DNA from 3 places in the Faecalibacter sp. genome. Region 3 is predicted to be linked to each of the others. Evidence: riboswitches for the same ligand, from Rfam matches in the RefSeq annotation. Region 3 holds a riboswitch; each other region holds the start of a gene.
What was found. Region 3 has a riboswitch for S-adenosylmethionine ahead of AC1QSP_RS03210 (homocysteine S-methyltransferase family protein). Riboswitches for the same ligand answer to the same signal wherever they lie in the genome.
Positions count from the first base shown of each region.

Region 1: linked by a shared signal. The riboswitch ahead of AC1QSP_RS08505 (TonB-dependent receptor plug domain-containing protein) and the one ahead of AC1QSP_RS03210 (homocysteine S-methyltransferase family protein) in region 3 are both predicted to bind S-adenosylmethionine.
Region 2: linked by a shared signal. The riboswitch ahead of AC1QSP_RS05975 (hypothetical protein) and the one ahead of AC1QSP_RS03210 (homocysteine S-methyltransferase family protein) in region 3 are both predicted to bind S-adenosylmethionine.

Region 1 is NZ_CM169987.1:1,820,199-1,827,431, reverse strand. Features, by position in the region: gene AC1QSP_RS08520 (hypothetical protein) at 1-526, shown strand, start outside; gene AC1QSP_RS08515 (aminodeoxychorismate synthase component I) at 539-1,498, shown strand; gene AC1QSP_RS08510 (aminotransferase class IV) at 1,482-2,093, shown strand; SAM riboswitch class I at 2,138-2,239, shown strand; gene AC1QSP_RS08505 (TonB-dependent receptor plug domain-containing protein) at 2,313-4,709, shown strand; gene AC1QSP_RS08500 (APC family permease) at 4,793-6,085, shown strand; gene AC1QSP_RS08495 (flavohemoglobin expression-modulating QEGLA motif protein) at 6,122-7,233, opposite strand, start outside.
Region 2 is NZ_CM169987.1:1,314,517-1,321,749, reverse strand. Features, by position in the region: gene AC1QSP_RS05985 (hypothetical protein) at 1-482, shown strand, start outside; gene AC1QSP_RS05980 (MutS-related protein) at 704-2,269, shown strand; gene AC1QSP_RS05975 (hypothetical protein) at 2,313-2,900, opposite strand; SAM-I-IV-variant riboswitch at 2,960-3,058, opposite strand; gene AC1QSP_RS05970 (helix-turn-helix domain-containing protein) at 3,148-4,032, shown strand; gene ccoG (cytochrome c oxidase accessory protein CcoG) at 4,186-5,646, shown strand; gene AC1QSP_RS05960 (hypothetical protein) at 5,677-6,012, opposite strand; gene AC1QSP_RS05955 (hypothetical protein) at 6,066-6,302, opposite strand; gene AC1QSP_RS05950 (helix-turn-helix domain-containing protein) at 6,462-7,233, opposite strand, start outside.
Region 3 is NZ_CM169987.1:702,168-709,400, reverse strand. Features, by position in the region: gene metH (methionine synthase) at 1-2,274, opposite strand, end outside; gene AC1QSP_RS03210 (homocysteine S-methyltransferase family protein) at 2,262-3,260, opposite strand; SAM riboswitch class I at 3,309-3,408, opposite strand; SAM riboswitch class I at 3,814-3,915, shown strand; partial or broken gene AC1QSP_RS03205 (trans-sulfuration enzyme family protein) at 4,064-5,206, shown strand; gene AC1QSP_RS03200 (homoserine dehydrogenase) at 5,228-6,199, shown strand; gene AC1QSP_RS03195 (hypothetical protein) at 6,203-6,406, shown strand; gene AC1QSP_RS03190 (thioredoxin family protein) at 6,432-6,884, opposite strand; gene AC1QSP_RS03185 (TonB-dependent receptor plug domain-containing protein) at 6,881-7,233, opposite strand, start outside.

The DNA of each region.
Region 1 (7,233 bases), 1.1 Mb from region 3:
TAAAATAGAAAAAGGAGAATCATTTGTTTTCAATGATTTTTTTATTGGTTTTAGAAAATGGACAAGTTTTATACCATATCTTTTTCTAATCATAGGGTTAGGTTTGGTACTTATAATTCCTTACATTTTTATTTTAGGAAGTTTTGGATTGTTTATGGATACGCCAGAAGTTGTAGGTCCGATTTTTGGATTATCGATGGTTGTAATTTTTCCAATTTATTTTATTGTTGGAATACTATTGACTGTAATATTGTATTTACCCCCTTACTTCATTTTTCATGGAAATATGAAAGCAATTGAAAGTTTAAAAATTTCTATTGCGATTGCTAAAAAGAATTTCTGGTATTTATTATTGTTCATTCTTTTCTTTTCCATTCTTTCGCAAATCGGGGTTTATGTTTGTATTATTGGATTATTCGTCTCGATGCCAATCGCTTATGTCATGAACTATTTGATGATAAAAGATATTTTATTGAATGAAAATAATTATGAAATAGATACTATTGGGCAATCGCAAGAATTATAATATTTTTATCGAATGTTAACAACGCATTCGATTTTTGAACAAATGAATGAATTGGGAGCTGAAAAAGTTCCCTTTTTTTTTATGATTGATTTTTTGAAGGAGAAAGGTGAAGTCATTCCACTGGAAGATTTATCATCGGATATTCAATTTTCGATGCATGAAGATCAATTAAATACACTTCCAATTGATTTTTCATTTGATAAATTTCCCATTTCTGCAAAAGAATATCAAAAACAATTTAAGATTGTACATGACCATCTCTTGTTTGGAAATTCGTATTTAACCAATTTAACCTGTACAACTCCTATAAATACAAATCTTAGTTTACAACAAATCTATACGCATACACAAGCGAAATACAAACTGAATTACAAAAACCAATTTGTTTGTTTTTCACCTGAGATATTTGTGCAAATCAAAGATGGCAAGATTGCATCTTATCCGATGAAAGGTACTATTGATGTGGCCATTGATGATGCACGATCTAAAATTTTAAACGACGAAAAAGAAGCTGCTGAACATGCGACTATCGTTGATTTGATTCGAAATGATTTAAGTTTAGTTGCAAATGAAGTGACTGTAACGAAATATCGTTATATTGATGAATTAATTACCAATGAAAAGAGATTGTTGCAAGTGAGTTCGGAGATCGTAGGACAATTACCTACAAATTACCATGAGCAATTGGGAACCATTTTCGATCAATTATTACCCGCGGGTTCCATTTGTGGAGCACCAAAGAAAAAAACAGTTGAGATTATTCTTGAGGCTGAAAATTATAATCGTAATTTTTATACCGGTGTTTTTGGAATTTTTGACGGAAAAAATGTCGATTCGGCTGTAATGATACGATTCATTGAACGCGAAAATGAACAATTGATTTTTAAAAGTGGAGGAGGAATCACGGCCAAAAGTGATTGCGAAAGTGAGTATAACGAAATGATCCAAAAAGTATATGTTCCAATTTATTGAAAGTATTTGTTGTCTTAATCGGGAATTAAGAAATTTAGAATTGCATCAAGCCCGCTTCGAGCGTACGCGTGTGGAGCATTTTCCAGATGCGCCATTTATGAGCTTAGAAGAAGCAATTGAAATTCCTGAGGATTTAGATGATAAAAAATATAAAGTACGTGTGATTTATGGGGCTGAAATCGAGTCCATAGAATTTATTCCGTACGAAATTCAGCCTATTGAGACCATCAAATTGTATTCAATAGATCCTGAGATTACTTATTTCTACAAATACACGGAACGTTGGTTTTTTGATCTTTTTATCAAAGAAACTCAATGCGATGATTTGGTTTTGGTGCGTGCAAATTATATTACAGATGCAACCTATTCTAATTTAATATTCTTTAATGGAATAGAGTGGCATACCCCAACAACTTGTTTACTTCAAGGAACAATGCGAGAAAAATTAATCCAAGAAGGTAAAATCAAGGAAAAAAATATAAAAACTCGCGATTTGGATAATTATTTTTCGTTTAAAAGGATCAATGCTATGATGAATTTTGACGAGGCTCAAACATTTGATATTCAGGTTTTATTAGATTCTCTACAGAAATAGTAGAGTTATTTTGTGTATCCTATATTTTCTTTTACATTTGCATCGACTTATCAAGAAAGGTGGAGGGAATTGGCCCAATGAAACCTTAGCAACCGGATTTCTTAATCAAGGTGCTAAATCCAACCTTAAAAAGGAAAAGATGAGGTGCGAATTTTTCTAAAAACAATTCCTACCATTTTTAAGGTTTCGATTTCTTGATTTATTAATGTTTTAATAAAGATGAAAAGAAACACATTATTATTAGCTTCTCTGGCTTTGTTAGTAGGGAATATAACTTTTGCCCAAGAAATAGAGGTTGAAGAAAACAATGCGTTAGATGAAGTTGTATTGGTTGGTAACCGATCAAATAATCGTACAGTCGTAAATTCTTCGGTTCCTGTGGATATTATTCAAGTGGAAGAATTAATTCAACAAGCTCCACAATTAACTTTAAATGATATTTTAAATTACGTTATTCCATCATTTAATTCTGTGCGTCAATCTTCTTCCGATGGTACAGAACATATTGATCCAATAACTTTACGAGGAATGGGACCCGACCAAGTTTTGGTGCTTATCAATGGAAAAAGACGTCATACAACATCACTTGTTAACTATCAAAATACAGTAGGAAATGGTTCTGTGGGTACAGATTTAGGAGCAATTCCGATTTCAGCAATTAAAAATATTGAAGTTTTACGTGACGGTGCTGCTGCTCAATATGGTTCGGATGCGATTGCAGGAGTTGTAAATGTTGTTCTTAAAGATGCTCCAGGAGGTGATGCTTCACTTACCTATGGACAAACATCCAAAGGTGATGGAGAGACATACAATTTTAATGGAAGTTACGGTGCCAAATTAGGAAGAAATGGATCAATTGTTTTTTCAGCCGTTGTATCAGAACGAAAAAAAACGACACGTACAGGTGATCATAATTTAGATATTTACGGTGATAATTTTGCCTATGATTTTGCAGATCATCCTGATGATGCCCGTGCTGCAGATGATGCCCTAATTGCAGCAAATGGATTAACACGTAAAGATTTTCGTTTTCAAATTGGTGACGCTCAGATTAGAAATCAACAATTTTTTGTGAATGCTGAGACAGAATTAGCTGATCGTTTTGAATTATATACTTTTGGTGGAGTATCCCTTCGTCAAGGAGAAGGCTATGGTTTCCGTCGTCTACCAAATGAAGTTCCATCTGAAAGTCGAACAATTTTTCCGAATGGTTTTCAACCTGTTTTAAAATCGAATGTCAATGATTATTCGAATTCAACAGGATTACGATACAAAACATTTAATCAATGGAATCTTGATTTATCTAATACATTTGGTTTGAATGAATTCAAATACAATGTAGATAATACTGTAAATTATGCCTTGGGTGCAGATTCACCAACTTCTTTTTACGCGGGTAAACACAGTTTTTTACAAAATACAGTGAATCTAGATGTTTCCAAGATAATCAATTCAAATGTTAATCTTGCATTTGGAGGAGAATATCGATACGAAAAATACCAAATAGAAGCAGGTGAAGCAGGTTCTTATGAAGGTGGAGGTTCACAATCTTTTGTTGGGTTTTCTCCCGATAATGCTGTGAAAGGTGATCGTCATTCAGTGGCGGCTTATGCTGATTTAGGATTAACGTTCGGAAATTTTACAGCAGATTTAGCGGGACGTTTTGAGAATTACTCTGATTTTGGAAATACGATGAATGGAAAATTAGCTTTACGCTACGAATACATCAAAGGATATTCGGTTCGTGGAGCGGTTTCAACAGGTTTTAGAGCTCCTTCATTACAACAAAAATACTTCAGTAATTCATATACCGACTTATACATCAGCGATAATGGCACACAAAGTTTAGTGACAAAAGGAATTATTCGAAATTCATCGGATTTAGCACAAAATAGGATTGGATTAGATGAATTAAAAGAGGAAAAATCGGTTAATGCAAGTTTAGGTTTAACATTTCGTCCAACTTCTAAGTTATACATCACCTTAGATGGATACTTTATCAAAGTAGATGATCGAATTGTTTTAACTTCTGATATTACAGATCCATCCTTAGAAGCAATTGGTGTATCAGCTGCTCGTATTTTCTCGAATGCTGTAGATACGGAAACACGAGGATTAGATTTAGTGGTTTCGTATAAAACACGTTTAGGTCAAGGAAATTTTAACGCTAATCTATCAGCTAATATCAACGAAACGAAAATTGTAAATTATCATTTTCCATCGAGCTTGACAGTTCCATTCAACCAATACTTTGGAGATGATCAAGTGAACATTATTGAAACTTTATCACCTCAAGTGAAAGGTTCCTTGAACTTGGGATATGATATTCATCGATTTAATTTCTTAGTTCGTAACACGTATTTCGGAAAAGTAATTAAGGATGGTTATCCATGGGGTAGTGTACAAGAACATAGTGGTAAAGTTGTAACTGATGTAAGTATAGGTTATGATCTTGCAAAAGGTGTAAACCTTACCATTGGAGCAAATAATATTTTTGATATTTATCCAGATAAACAGGTATACGAAAATTCATATTATGGCGTGTTCAAATATGCACCTGTACAGATGGGAGTGACAGGAGCATATTATTTTGCGCGATTAAATTTTAGATTCTAATCTTTTTAAAACGACATATCAACTGTGCCATAAAAGTTGTACTTTTTTAAGTCTTTTATGGCACTTTTATTTTAAAAAATCAAATGGGAAAATTGAAAATAGGATGGAAGACCGCCACTGCTTTAGTCATATCCAATATGATTGGAACAGGAGTTTTTACAAGTTTAGGTTATCAAATTGGTGATTTAAATAATACCTACGCTATCCTTATGTTGTGGCTGATTGGAGGCTTTTTGGCTTTAATAGGAGCTTTTATCTATTCCGAATTAGCATCGAAGTTTAAAGAATCAGGCGGAGATTATATTTATCTTTCGCGAACCTATCATCCGGCATTAGGTTATTTATCCAGCTGGATTTCATTATTTGTTGGATTTTCAGCACCCATTTCATTAGCTGCTTTAGCAATGATAAAATATACCAATGGCTTTGGATTAAATTTAGGAAAAGAACATGCGATAGGAATAATTTTTATCGTTGCTATTTTTCAGTCGTTTAGTTTAAATCTGAGTAGTAAATTCCAAAATGTATTTACAATAATCAAAGTTATATTTATTCTTCTCTTGATTGGTTTAGGAGTTTTCTTTGCACCTTCAGTATCAAATAATGCTATTCTTTTCGATCATTCATGGCGTCATGAAATGGTATTACCAGCATTTGCAACGTCCTTAGTTTACGTTACGTTTGCGTATACGGGATGGAATTCGGCTTCGTATATAGTGGGTGAAATAGATCGACCTAAAATCAATTTACCCCGAGCACTTTTTATCGGAGTCATCTTTGTTACGATTACCTATGTTTTATTAAACTTTGTATTTTTAAAACATGCGACAGCTGATAGTTTAGCCTTTCAAGAAGATGTTGCTAATATTTCATTTTCAAATCTTTTAGGAACAAAAGGGGTAAAGTGGGTCAGTTTATTAATTGCTTTACAACTTGTTGCTACCATTAGCGGGTACTTATGGATTGGTTCACGTTTAACCCAAGCGACGGCCAAAGAGAATAAGTTATGGAATTTTATGGCGAAATCAAATCAAAATAAAGTTCCAGTGCGCGCCATTTGGGTGCATGCCTTAATTAGTATTGGGTTAATCTTTACAGGAGATTTTGAAGTGATTTTTACGTATACATCTTTTGTTTTACAGATTTTAGCCACATTAGCAGTTTCTACAGCTTTTTTTATTAAACCTACTGAACTAACCATTATCAAATCCAAATGCTTTTATATTCTGCCCACTTTATTCTTATTATTTAGTGGTTACATTTGTTATTTTGTACTGATGCAAAAGCCCAAAGAAAGTTTATTTGGTTTAGGAATTATTCTGTTAGGATTGATTTTATTTTTCTTTGATCAACGAATAAAAAATAATCAAGCATAAAAAAATCCCTTCCATTTGGAAGGGATTTTTTTATGTTTAGTCTTTCAAACCATCAAAAATATATTTTAAGATTGGGTTTATCTCAGGTTTTTCTTGATGCTGTTTAAAGATCTTAGTATAATATTTTGGTGGATTAATCATTTTACGTTCCACTAATTCGTTGATGGTATTCACGTACTCCACAGAAGTCTTTCCGATCAATAAATTGTCTAACTTTTTACCTTCATCTACATAGTTAAGAATCGTTTTTAATCCTTTAAGATACAAAGCATCTTTCGTGAAACCACCTCCACGGAATACACGTGTTGTTAAATAAAAGGCATTTTCTGGTGCCATTTTATATTCTTCGTGTAAAGTTAGGAATGTTTCATTGAATGTTTTTCCATTGGTCAACATATTGACTGCAAGAACACGTAAACCTAATTCGCGTAAACGATCATGATTTATCGAATCCGAATAGTATTCTGATAAAATAGCTAATCCTTCTTGCGTTAATGTATTGACAGGTAATCCAATTGAAAAAATCTTTAAAGGCTGTTTAACAGCATTCATTGTCGTTACCATATGAACTCCAATTTCGTGCTCAATTAAACCTTTAGTGAAACGACGGTCGAATTTTACACCACGTTTTATCACTACTTTTTTCTTTGAATTAATGACCAATGCTTTAGAAGCAATATGATCTGAAATTTCGATATCGAAATCAAAACCATAATCTTTTGTCGAATTTCTGAATAATTCAACAACTTCTAATTCGTTAAATTCTCCTTCTTTTTCCATACGGAATTCAGGACAATACAGAACGAAATTAGCATTTTCTACATCTTTCTTCGATGGTTCTCCAAAATAACGAAGGGAATTGTATAAGAATTTATTAGTTCCCAAATTCGCTAATAAATCCACTTTATCAAAGTACGAGTTAATGGTATCCACATACATATTCTGAATAGAGATATCATTAATTTTTTCTACCTTAATATTCGATAACTTACGTTTAAACTCGAAAGGATTTATGTTAAGCGGATTGTATTTGAATTGAGGTTCGTATTTATAATTTGATGCTAAAAATTTCTTCTTCTCAAATTCTAAGTTAATCGGATTGATTACACTTAATAATTCGAAGTCTTTCACCAAATGGTATAATTGCT
Region 2 (7,233 bases), 610 kb from region 3:
ATGGGCAACGTTTGAATCGAGCATCTAAAAATACAGAAGCTTTTGTTTTTGTCGATCACAATGGTTTTAATGACCGGAGAATTCCTAAAAAAGAGATCGATTGGGAAAAAAGTGCGGCTCATGCCGTACAGAATCATACCCAAAATTTGAAGGATGATAAAATCAAAACTAGAATTCGGATGCATGTAAATCTTTTGGAAGAAATGATGCAATGGAGTGCTAAGCGAGGGATTAAAATCATATTGATTTCTACTCCGGTAACTCATTTTTATTATTCGCGAATAAATCCCCAACAATTGGATCATTGGAGAAGAACCACCTTAGACTTAAGTACAAAATATAAACATGTAGAATGGTTAAATTATTTCGAAAATGATTCTATTTTTACAACTCAAGATTTTCAAGATGCAGATCACCTCAATAAAAACGGTGCAGCGAAATTATCACTTCTCGTAAATCAATTCATTAATCAAAGCAACTAATTATAATAATGGAACAATATTCCAACTTACAATCTCAATTTCAAACCGACTTAAGCTTACTTAAAAATCGAAAAAGTATATTGAGTAATCTTCGTTTATTATTTTTTGTACTTTTTGCAGTAGCGTTTTATTTCTATGTTTCAAAAGATAATTTGTCAATTTTATTGGTTTCGTTCGCTTTATTTTTTGTGTTTATGGTATTCGTGGTGAAATCCACGAATGTGGGAAAAAAAATCACGTATTTAGAGGACGCTTTACATGCTTTGGATGTTATTTTTAAAGATGATCAGCCCAATTTATTTCATCATTTTGATGGAGAATTTTTTAACAATGTATACAACAAAGATTTAGATATCATTGAAGGGCAATCCTTGTTTAATCGCATCAATAAAACTCAGTCGGCTATAGGAAGTTTTCGTTTAAAGCATTTTTTGTCGCATGTGTTATTGAATAAAAATCAAATTCTTCTTCGTCAAAAAGCATTTTCAGAACTGAAAGAGAAAAGATCATTTATCGTTGCGTTTTTAACATTATCCAAACGTGCAGGAATTCAACAACGTGAAATATTTGGTGCCATTCAACGTCAATTTTTAGGGAAAAATATTCAACTTATTCCAATCATTTTCACGTTTATTCATAGTGTATTTTTCATTTATTTAGCTACAATTGGTTTTGATAAAAAAGCTGTTTTTTTCTGGATTGTAATTTCGATTCCAATTGGCTTTATCACTAATTTATTGTTTAAAAATAAAGTGAATCAAGCCCTTTCTTACGCTTTTGTTACAGCTGATCAATTACAAAATTTGATTGATTTATTTGCACTTGTGGAAAAAGAATCTTTTCAAGAGGAATTGAATCAAACGGCACAAAAACAATTAATTTCAGATTCGGATAAAGCATCAGATCAATTGAGAAAGGTTCGTTCCTCTCTAGAAAGTTTAGAAGCGGTAGGTTTTCCAATTATCGGATTTTTATTGAATAATTTTTTATTGTGGAGGTTGTTTTTTACAGTTCAAATCGAAAAACGAATAGAGAATGTAGCTGTAAATAATGTCCAATGGATTGATGGGATTTCTAATTTGGAAGCTTACATCTCATTCGCCATTTTCAATGATAAATTTTCATCTTTCACTACACCAATGGTATCGGATCATGTTTTTGATCTTCAATTGCGACAGGCGTTTCATCCTCTATTGAATGAAGAAATCGCTGTGAAAAATAGTTTCAAAAGTCAACGAAAAAATAATATTGCGATAATTACAGGAGCCAATATGGCCGGTAAAAGTACGTTTTTGCGTACCGTTGGTACCAATTTGGTGTTAGCAATGAATGGAGCGAATGTCAGTGCAGAGGAGATGGTATTTTATCCGATGGATATTTTTACAAGTATCCGTACAGTGGATAATCTATCGTCAGGAGATTCGTATTTCAAAAATGAAATCAATAAATTGAAAATATTAATTGATCGTTTGGATCAAAATTTACCACAATATATTATTCTGGATGAGATTTTAAAAGGAACAAATTCCCAAGATAAATTGATTGGTTCACAAAAATTTTTAGAAAAATTAATGCAACATCCAACCAATTTGTTGTGTTTTATCGCAACACATGATTTAGAATTAACGAAGATGGAAGAAGAACATCCTAATCATATTGTGAACTACTGTTTTGAGCTAAAAAATGTAGATGAACATTATTATTCGGATTATCAATTACGAAAAGGTACAACTCAAGTGATGAACGCGATTTATTTAATGAAAGAATTTAAAATCATCGATGCATAATATCAAAAAGACCTTCTTAGAAGGTCTTTTTTTTAAAAATTATTTATTTTTCCCAGATGGCAATAACTTCATTATTTCGGTAAACAGTTGCTTTTTGTAAACCTCGATAAAAAGGTCCTTTATCGATAATAATTTGCAAAGGTAAATGGCTGATTTGTTTACGAATTTCCTCATTTGGGAATGTTTGAACTTGATTTCGAAAAGCGATAAAAATATCGTTTTCTTTGAGAAATTTCAGATCATCTTCTTGGATGATTTTTACATCTTGTTCGCTTAAGAAAAATTGATCTAAGATGTAATCAAATGTTACTTTTCTTTTACCTTTTAACTCAGGATGTTCGTTCAAGAAAATTCTTAATTCATTCAGAATTTTGTAAAAAGGACCAATCATTGGCGGCTTAGGAATCTTAAGTTCAAATAAATTGCCATCAATTAAGCGCAAAGGTTGATTTAATTGCAATTGATTTTGATACAATAGATGCTGATAATTAAAACCACGTTCAATAAATGATTCTTTGATTTGATCCAATAATTCTTCATTACGAATCGGAACCAATTGATTGATAAATTCAATTAATTCGACGTTTTCTAATTGTTGAAATACGACATTCAACGGGCTTGCTGTTGACATACAATAAAAATGTTTAAATGAATAAATGTTTTATTGTATTTCGATAAATAAGAAGGGAAATGTTACGTTTATTTTGGATTGTAATCCCGTATTATTTGACCACCGTGGAGACTTCTCTCGGTTGGTATCGCGCAAATATGCGATTCGAAATACTAGGCAAATCTACGAGTTATTTTTAATTTTCCAAATTCAATGTACATTCAAACGCAAATTTTTACCTTTAACCTGTAGATAAAAAAACGTAAAGATGAAGGATAAACAGGAATTTCCCACGTTTGATATTTGTAATTTAAATACAGATAAAAATATTAACGAATTATTTTCTGTCGATCGTTTCAAAGGATATGTGGATAGTAATCCTCATTTAAAACAAATGCACAATCACCATTATTTTCATTTGGTTTACTTTACGGAAGGGAGTGGAGAACATATTATTGATTTTGAGAGTTTTCCTGTGCAATCTGGTATGATTTATTTTATGCGTCCTGGTCAAGTGCATCAATGGCGATTTAAACATCAATACGATGGATATGTCATTAATTTTAGTGCGAATTTTTTTGATTGGTTAGGTATTCACTCAGGGATTTTGCATCAATTTTCATTTTTTAAAAGTATGCAATTGCATCATCAAGTCACTATGATTAACGAAGAACAATCGGAGATCGTAGTGCCAATTTTCGAGCATATTTTGAAAGAACATGCCATGAATCATTCTTCTTCAAATCTTAAAATTGCAACTTTATTACTACAATTGTTTATTGATGTTAATCGTTTTTTTAACCCAATGGAAAATTCGCTTAACGAATATCAATCGGTATTAATTCATAATTTTAAGGATCTGATTGAGCAATTTTTTAAAGAGAAAAGATTGCCAAAAGAATATGCAGAAATGTTATACATTACTCCTAATCATCTCAATGCATTATGCAAGGATGTTCTCGGAATTTCAGCTGGTGAATTAATAAGAAATCGCGTGGTATTAGAAGCAAAACGATTATTGGTAAATAAAGAAATGACTGTCAGCGAAGTAGCTTATGTATTAAATTTTCAAGATGTTTCTTATTTTGTGAAATTCTTTAAAAAATATACTGCATTAACACCAGAGCAATTCAGGAAACAATACTATTTATAATCACTATATTTTCTTTTTTTATTGTTTTTCAATATGTTATAAATTGCTAATTTTTGTTTTTATTCAATCCGTAAAAAGTACCATATAATCGTCGAATAAGACAATGGTTAAGGGATTTGCACCTTCTAACTTTGTTTGACAATTTGATGTTATATGAACAAAAAAACTGAACAACATTTCTCATGGGAATATGCTGAGGAAAATGAAGCTTTCCGAAATGCGGTTGCTACCATGGAGAAAAATGGAACAAGAAAGTGGGTGTATGCGAAAAAGCCTGCAGGGAAATATACCAATTACCGAACAATTCTTTCTGTTATATTATTAGCCTTATTGGTTATTTTACCTCTTATTACATTGCCTAATGGAAATCCAATTTTCAAATTTGATGTGTTCAATACTCAATTCGTTTTGTTTGGATATCCCTTCTTTACAACAGATTTTTTCTTGCTTGCGTTTGGAATGATTATATGCGTTGTTTTTGTGATTTTATTTACAACCGTATATGGTCGAATATTTTGTGGCTGGTTTTGTCCTCAAACTATTTTTTTAGAGTTTGTATTTCGTAAAATTGAATATCTCATAGAAGGAGATCGTAACAAACAAATGCGATTAGATAAGCAAGAATGGAATGAAGAAAAAATAATTAAACGTGGATCAAAATGGTTTATTTATTACCTCATTTCTTTTTTTGTAGTGAATATCTTAATGGCCTATATCGTGGGAATGGATTTTTTAAAATCAATGTATAGAGATTCACCCTCAGAACATATTGGGAAATTTATAGGAATGTTCATTTTCAGTTGGCTGTTTTTCTTTGTTTTTGCATGGTTTAGAGAGCAGGCATGTACTCTTGTATGTCCATATGGCCGCTTACAAGGTGTATTAATTGATAAACATACCATGCAAGTTTCTTATGATTATAAGCGAGGTGAAGGACGTTCGAAATTTAGAAAAAACGAAGATCGAAAAGCATTAGGTAAGGGCGATTGTATCGATTGTGGGCAATGTGTGGCAGTATGTCCTACAGGGATTGATATTCGAAATGGATCACAGTTAGAATGCGTCAATTGTACAGCATGTATGGATGTATGTGATGAAGTGATGGAAAAAATTAATTTACCCAAAGGTTTGATTCGTTATGCATCGGAAGATAACATTAAAGAAGGTAAACCTTTTCAGGTTTCGATTCGAATGGTAGCATTTTCAGTAATATTGATAGCAATGGTTGCTGGATTAGGTGCTTTTGTAATGAACCGAAGTGATGTAGAAGCAAAATTTTTGCAGATTCCTGGAAGTGATTATAAAGAAGAAGGAATTTTGATTGTTAATACGTTACAGTATAGTTTGATGAATAAAACGAATCAATCGCATCAATTAAAAGCAATTGTATTATCTCATCCTAAAAGTAAAGTAGAATTAGTGTCAGATCGTCATCAAATGATTTATATAGAACCAGGTGAGTTGAAGCAAGGGTTTGTGAAAGTAAAAATACCTCGTTCCGAATTGTCTTCATATAAAGAATTAATTCATATTCAATTAGTCGATGAAAATAACCGTACAATTGATACTTATAAAATCAGTTTTATGGCACCCTTTGATATTGGGATTGAATAAAAAAAAACACCTCTATTAGAGGTGTTTTTTTTATGGAATTGATTTAATCTCTTGTTTATTTTTAAGCATATGTTGTACAAAAACAAAGAACTCAAAAACACCAATGAATAGAATGAAATAGGCAAATAATTCTGTACATTCTTCAGCCGCATTTTTAACATCACGTGTATAGTTTTCGGTTCCTTCGACTACTATCCAAAATTTTTTTCGACCAAACATTCGCGAGAAAATCAATAATGTTGTAAAGCCCAAAAAGAGTATTCCAGATGAGGCGGAACTTATGAATTTTTCAAGTTCAGTAAGAATGGATTTTCGATGTTTGTAAATATAATAAGAAAGTAAGATGGTGTATGTTATGCTTATCATTTTCCAACTGTGTTCTCCAATGGTAGAGTCTAAAAATGCATCTTGTTCACGGATTAAAAAACACCAAAAATTAAAAGCAAGAGATATCGAATGCCATGAAATCCTTTGGTAAAAGCAAGAAAAATTAGCATTAAACCTAACAATACATTTTGTAGTTTTTCAACATAACTGGATTCGGCAATCTTTACAATATCATCGTCGTATAAGGCATCGAGGTGCATAACTTCCATTAAACCATAAACTATTGCTGCATAAATAATATAGCGTAAAAAAGTAAATTTCATCTTCATATAATCATTGTCATTTATTATATTCTTTAAAAATAATTGTAGTGCGTTTGAATCATTATGGAGCGTAAAGCATAATGATAAAACAGAAAGAATGCCGGCAAAAGTAGAGGAAATTTAAATTTACAAAGTAGTTTAAATTTCGTTAAAAATGGTTTCTAATTAACCTACTTCGTAGGATGATTTTTGATACGTTTTTGGGGTGATGTTAGTGTTTCGCTTAAAAAATTTTGTAAACGAAGAGGCATCAGAAAAGCCAAGTTTATCGGCTACATTTTGAATGGATAGGTTTTCGTCCTTTAATAGTTTTTTAGCTTCTGATAAAATCATTTGATCAATAATTTTTCGAGGTGTTTCTTGTGTTGTGGCTTTGACAGAACTGATGAGATGTTTAGGAGTGATATTTAATTGGTCTGCAAAATATTCCACACCTTTCAATTGATTGATGTTGAGTAAAACAAAAAAGTTAGAGGTAATAATTTGAGCTCGTGATAATTCTGTGATGTGATGCTGTTGATGGTTAAGGAATAATTGGATGATTTCGTAACTGATTAAAGTAAAGACTGATTTAATTTTTTGAAAACTGAATAATGTTTTGGCTTCTGTTAATTTTTCTTCAAATAAATCAAATAATCGATTAAAATAAACGTATTGATCAGGGGTTAAATTTTCTTTGGAAAATTTTTTAATACGAAATAAATGTAAAGGTTCAATCGAGTAAAACGGCTCAGAAAATAAAGGCACTAGATTGTTGTGTACGCCGATAATAGTTACCTCACAATCTCCAGATGCCTCTACCAATTTTATAGTAAGAAAAGGTCTAAATCCAATTAATTGTTTTGAATTAACGGTTGTGATTTCATTTTCGATTGTAAGCGTTAAATTTCCTTTATGACAAACTAAAATACCAGAATATTCTTGATTAACTTCTTGC
Region 3 (7,233 bases):
ACGATCGGCTATCGCTTTGACTAAAATCGAATTGTAATCATCTAAATTATCTTGAAATGATTTCGCGAAATCTTCAATCTCCGTTCCAGCTGTAACCGCAAATGATCCGATATAATCTTCAATTCCTGAATCTTTCGGAGCGATAAAATCAGCAATGGATAGGTTAGGAGCATCTTTCGATTTTTTCGATTGCTGACGTAGGGTGTAAAATTCATCGATTTTGGTTCCATGTTCATCTGCTAATTCAATCGTATCATCGTTGATTGTATTCGCTTTAAATAGACCGAAAACCGCTTTAGGCTTTGCTAGATTTTCTGCTTCAATTTTATTTAACATTGCTAAAGCGTCGATGTATAATTCCTTCGCATTAGTTCCAACCACTTCATCTTCTAAAATGGCTGGAAACTTCCCATGTAAATCCCACGTTTGGAAAAATGGCGTCCAATCGATGTAATTCTTTAAATCAGTTACAGTTGCTGTGTGCGTAAACACACCCAATTGATTGGGTTTGAAAGGCGCATTTTCTTTAAAATCAAGTTTTAATTTATTGGCTCTCGCTTCTTCAATTGTTAGATAATCTTTGGCAACAGCACGATTAAAGAATCCTTCACGAATTTTATTGTAATCGTTTTGTGTGTCTTCTAATAATTCAGTTTGTTGTTGTCCAATTAATTTCTGACAAACGGTAACCGAGCGAGAAGCATCTAACACGTGAATTACTTTATCGTATTCAGGAGCAATCTTCACCGCTGTATGCGCTTTAGAAGTGGTTGCACCTCCAATCATTAATGGAATCTCTAAGTTTAAACGTTTCATTTCTTTGGCTACGTGCACCATTTCATCCAATGAAGGCGTAATCAAACCAGAAAGTCCAATAACATCAACGTTATGATTCTGCGCTTCTTCTAAAATTCGTTCAGGTGGAACCATTACCCCTAAATCGATAATTTCGAAACCATTACAGCTTAAAACAACAGAAACGATGTTTTTACCAATATCATGAACATCTCCTTTTACAGTGGCCATTAATATTTTGGCAGGTTCTTTATCGCTTTTATTTCTTAATTTTTCCTCCTCCAAATAAGGCGTTAAATAAGCCACGGCTTTCTTCATTACGCGCGCCGATTTTACAACTTGAGGCAAGAACATTTTACCGCTTCCGAATAAATCTCCAACGACATTCATTCCATCCATTAAAGGACCTTCAATGACGCGTAGGGGAGAACCGATTTGTTCTAACGCTTCAGCAGTGTCTTCATCTATGTATTCTGTGATACCTTTGACTAAAGCAATTTCGATTCGTTTTTCCAGTGGTAATTCGCGCCATGCTTCATCTTTTTTCTTTTCCTTCGTAATGCCTTTTAATCCTTCCGCAAACTCGATTAAGCGCTCTGTGGCATCTTCACGACGATCCAGTAAAACATCTTCTACATGTTCTAATAATTGAGGATCGATATCATCGTAAATCTCAATCATTTCTGGATTCACAATACCCATATCCATTCCGTGTTGAATCGCGTGGTATAAGAAAGCCGAATGCATGGCCTCGCGAACCGCATTGTTACCTCGGAACGAGAACGAGACATTTGAAACGCCACCCGATACTAAAGCGTGTGGAAGATTTTCTTTGATCCATTTAGTGGCTTCGAAGAAATCAATCGCGTTACGACGATGTTCATCCATTCCCGTTGCAACAGGGAAAATATTGACATCGAAAATGATATCTTTGGGATTGAATTTGACTTGATTCACTAAAATGTCATACGAACGTTTCACGATTTCGATACGTCTGTCGTAATTATCCGCTTGACCTTGTTCATCAAAAGCCATAATGACGGCAGCAGCACCAAAACGTTTGATTTTTTTGGCGTGTTCAATGAATAATTCTTCTCCTTCTTTTAAGGAAATTGAATTGACAATTGCTTTTCCTTGAACGTTTTTTAAACCCGCTTCGATAATTTCCCATTTGGAAGAATCAATCATAATGGGAACTCGAGAAATATCCGGTTCTGAAGCGATTAAACGTAAATATTTCGTCATTGCTGCTACACCGTCAATCATTCCTTCATCCATATTGATGTCAATGATTTGTGCTCCACCATCGACTTGGTCGCGGGCAACCTGCAACGCTTCTTCGTATTTTTCTTCTTTAATTAAGCGTAAGAATTTTTTCGAACCTGTGACATTGGTACGTTCACCAACGTTTACGAAATTTGAATTTTCACGTACAATTAAAGGTTCTAATCCGGCTAATTGAATTTTTACTTCTGACATTGTACAGCGATTTTTCTTGGTTCATATTCTTTGGCGATATCGGCCATCATACGGATGTGATCTGGTGTAGTCCCACAACAACCTCCGATGATATTCACTAATTTTTTTTCTAAAAACGGTTTGATGTGTTCGCGCATCATTTCTGCGGTTTCATCGTATCCACCAAACGCATTTGGCAGTCCGGCATTGGGATAAGCACTCACATAAAATGGCGCTTTATCTGCTAAGACTTCTAAGTATGGAATTAAATCTGTTGCGCCTAATGCACAGTTTAAACCAACCGATAACAAATCGATATGCTCCAATGAAATTAAAAAAGCTTCTGTTGTTTGTCCTGAAAGCGTACGACCTGATTTATCGGTAATGGTACCAGAAGCCATTAAAGGAATAGCTGCTCCAGTTTCTTCTAATGCATCTTGAATTCCGTAAAATGCAGCTTTGGCATTTAACGTATCAAAGATAGTTTCGACTAAAAGTGCATCAACACCTGCTTCGATCATCGTTTTTGCTTGACGATAATACACATGCGCTAAGGTATCAAAATCAATATCGCGGAAACTTGGATCATTGACTTGTGGTGAAATAGAAGCTGTTTTATTCGTAGGACCTAAAGAACCTAACACAAAACGAGGTTTCTCTGGTGTAGAATATTCTGCACAAGCTTCTTTTGCTAAACGAACGGCCTCACGATTTAATTCATCGACTAAATCCACCATATCATAATCTTGCATCGAAATGATATTGGCGTTGAAGGTATTGGTTTCAATTAAGTCTGCACCGGCAGCTAAATATTCGCGGTGAATATCTTTGATGATTTGAGGTTGAGTAAGAACTAATAAATCATTGTTCCCCTTTAATGAAGTGTGGAAATCTTTAAATCGTTCACCTCTATAATCTTCTTCCTGTAAATGGTACTTTTGGATCATGGTTCCCATCGCACCATCCAAAATGGCAATTCGCTCTTTTAGTATATCTTTTAAAGTCATTGTATAAATTGATTATACTTATGAGCGAAAGTAGAAGTGATTTCCATTTCCTTATTTTTCTCTTGAGTAGAGTAGGATGTAGCACCCAACTAAATTTGGGTTGCTAAGATATCTTCGGGCCTATTCCCTCCATCTTTCGTCATAAGGTCAGTGCAAATGTATCAATTTTAATCATAATCCGAAAAATTTTCTAAATAGTGAATTAATAGTAAGATTAAAATTAATTATTTAACAGCTTAAACCTCTATTAAATGAAATAATTTCTAATTAATCTGTATAATTTTAATTTGGAATTAAAATTTATAGAAAATAAATCATCTTTCTAAAAATGCTATAGGACTTGTAGAGTTTATCAAGAATAAAATGATTTTTACTTCTGATAGAATAATCGGAATAAAAATCTATAAAAAATATATTAATAGAATAATATAAATATAAAATAACTAAAAAATTAATAAAATAGAAAAAATATTAATTTTAACATTTTAAATGTTTGGATATTCAAACCATCTTCACTTAAATTTGTTTCCAGAAATAGTTCATTAAAATTTTCAATTTATCAAGAAAAGTGGAGGGATATGGCCCTGTGAAACTTTAGCAACCTGATCGACGGATCAAGGTGCTAATTCCATCCTTATAATAGGAAAGATGAGTGAAAGACTTGTAACCAACCAATTATTATACAGTCTCATGTTGGTTCAGCTATGTTTTCACTGACATGGTTGAACCAATATTTTTTTTACCCACTTTCTTTACTTGATAATTGTTTTTAAAACAATCATTTTATGAGTAAAGCAACATAAATTTTACATTCAATTCCTGTTGATCAATTGACAGGATCCATCTCAGTACCAGTGTATCAAACTTCTACTTTTGTACAAGAAGCTCCAGGTTTGAATAAAGGATTCGATTATGCACGTTCTAATAATCCAACTCGCAAGTCTTTAGAAGATATTATAGCTCAATTGGAAGGTGGTCATTCGGCTTATGCCTTTGCAACAGGTTTAGCAGCAATAGACGCTGTTGCAAAATTGTTGAAAACAGGTGATGAAATTGTTGCTGTGGATGATATTTATGGAGGTGCCTATCGTTTATTTACACAGGTATATGAAAAGTTAGGAATTAAAATCCATTTCGTAGATACATCAGATGCTACGAATATTATTGATTTCATTACAGAGCGTACAAAATTAGTTTGGTTAGAATCACCTACGAATCCAACGTTAAAAATTTCGGATATAGAAACTATTGCTAACATTGCTCATGCAAATGGAGCTCTCGTGGTAGTTGATAATACATTTGCAAGTCTAGTAGCACAAAATCCTATTACTTTAGGTGCGGATATCGTAATACATTCAGGTACAAAGTACATTGCTGGATATTCGGATTTAGTCGCAGGTATTGTGGTCGCAAAAACTAAAGAGTTGGGTGAAAAAATCAAATTTATACAAAATGCCACTGGAGGAATTTTAGGCCCTTGGGATTGCTTTTTAACGATACTAGGGATTGAAACTTTAGAATTAAGGTATGAAAGAATTTCATCAAATGCATTAGAGTTGGCTCAATTCTTGAAAAGTATACCACAAATCGATCAAGTTTATTATCCAGGATTGAATGATCATAAAAATCATAACATTGCCAAAAAACAACAAAATAACCTTTTCGGAGGGATTATATCATTTACCTTAAAAGAAGATTCTATAGAGGCAGCTGTTAAAGTTGTTACAAGTACACATTATTTTAAGTTAGCAGAAAGTTTAGGGGGTGCGAAGAGTTTATAGTGTCATCCCGCCTAAATGACGCATGTCTCTGTGCCGAGAGAAAAACGCTTAAGATTGGGCGTGCAAGATTCATTGATTCGTTTATCCGTAGGAATTGAAAACGTAGAGGATCTAAAGCAGGACATCGAACAAGCTATTGCCCAATTGAAATTCGTTAATGTTTAATCATTCTTACAATTTACTACCATGAAGAAATTAAACATCGGATTATTTGGATTTGGAATCGTTGGTGAAGGTATTTATAAAGTTTTAGAAGAAAAACCTCAATTAAACGCAAACATCAAAAAGATTGTCATCAAGGATGCGCAAAAAAAACGAAATGCGCCTTCTGAACTATTTTTTACGGACCCTAATTCAATATTAGAGGATCCTGAAATCAATGTGGTTGTCGAGCTAATCTCTGATGCAGACGTAGCTTATCACATTATAAAAAAAGCACTTCAAAATGGAAAACATGTTGTGAGTGCCAACAAAAAAGTAATTGCCGAACATCATGTAGAATTGTTAGTATTACAAGAAAAAAATAAGGTTTCATTCTTGTATGAAGCTTCAGTTTGTGGTTCAGTGCCGATTATTCGAAATTTAGAAGAGTATTTTGATAATGATTTATTGAACTATGTTTCAGGAATTGTTAACGGTACGACGAACTATATTTTAACTAAAATGGCGCAAGAAAATTCATCCTATCAAGATGCGTTGAAATCTGCTCAGGTGAATGGATTTGCTGAAGCTGATCCCACTGCTGATGTAGAAGGATTTGATGCAGCTCAAAAATTATCGATTGTTACATTGCATGCTTTTGGAACAACCATTGACTCTTTACAAGTAATTCGTAAAGGTATAACTGCATTACAAGAAAAAGATTTTGTATATGCGAAAGAAAAAGGGTTTGCGATTAAATTAATTGCCAATACAAAAATCATAAAAGAGACCAACGAATTACAAGCAACAGTTTTACCCACGTTTGTTCAATTGGATCAGACCATAGCTTTAGTGAATAATGAATACAATGGTGTTTTAATTGGAAGTTCGCTATCTGATGAACAATTTTTATATGGTAAAGGGGCAGGACGTTATCCAACTTCTTCGGCTGTATTAAGTGATATATCTGCTCTACAGTATGATTATAAATATGAAGTGCGTAAAAAATTGGATTAACCTTTGATATATAATCAAAACGGTTATCGAAAAATATATATCGGTTCTAAATTCTCATTAGATTTTATAACCAATAAATTAGAACATATTGAAGAACGTTTTGATGGTGCAGGATATCATTACATCATTGGGAAGATATCTTTTGATGAATTAAAGAAAGAGGATTTCATCCATCATCCGCAATTATCCATCATCGTTTTTGAGTAAATTTTTTGTGGTGTAAAAGAGTAATCTAAGGATTACTCTTTTTTATTTGAAGCATTAATTTTTCAAAATTTTTCTTCTGAATCAGTCCTGAAAATTTACCTAAAACGTCGAGATTATGATCTAATACAATCCATAAAGGATAAGAAACCTCATGTTGTGAAATAAATTCGATTACAAATGGATGTGTTTTGACTTTTTGAATAGGAATGTATCTCTGTCCCAAGAAATCAATGGGATCTTCAGATTCTCCATTAAACTTTAAAAAATATACATCTTGTTGTAAGAACTCAAGAATTTTTTCATTTTTTTCAATTTGCGTCTCTTGAATTTTACAAATGTTACACCAATCAGTATAGAAATATAAAATGATAATTTTAGGCTGTTCTTTAAATTTGAAATTGAATTCCGTAAGACTGATTTGTGCTTGAGTGGAAGACGAAAAAATAAAAAAAAGTATAGCCAATAGATGTTTCATCATCGAATCATATATCTTAAACCAATAAAACCTCTTACCCCTTGTAATGGAGCATAATTATATGCAGTGTCGAATGTATATCCATTCGGGTTAGTGATAGGATTAAGTACATCATTATTAAATGGGTCAAATGGACGCATTAATGGATCTTTTGGTATAAAATTGAATAAGTTTTTAACTCCACCATATATTTCAAATTGATTCCAAGATTTAGTTACCTGAATATTGGTCAGCATATAGGTATCAGAATATTCTGGGCGATAATCATTCTCTAAAATAGGTAAGCGCATTTTACCATACCAATTTCCTGTTAAATCAACCTTCCAACGTTTAGGAAAGGTATAAGATACGG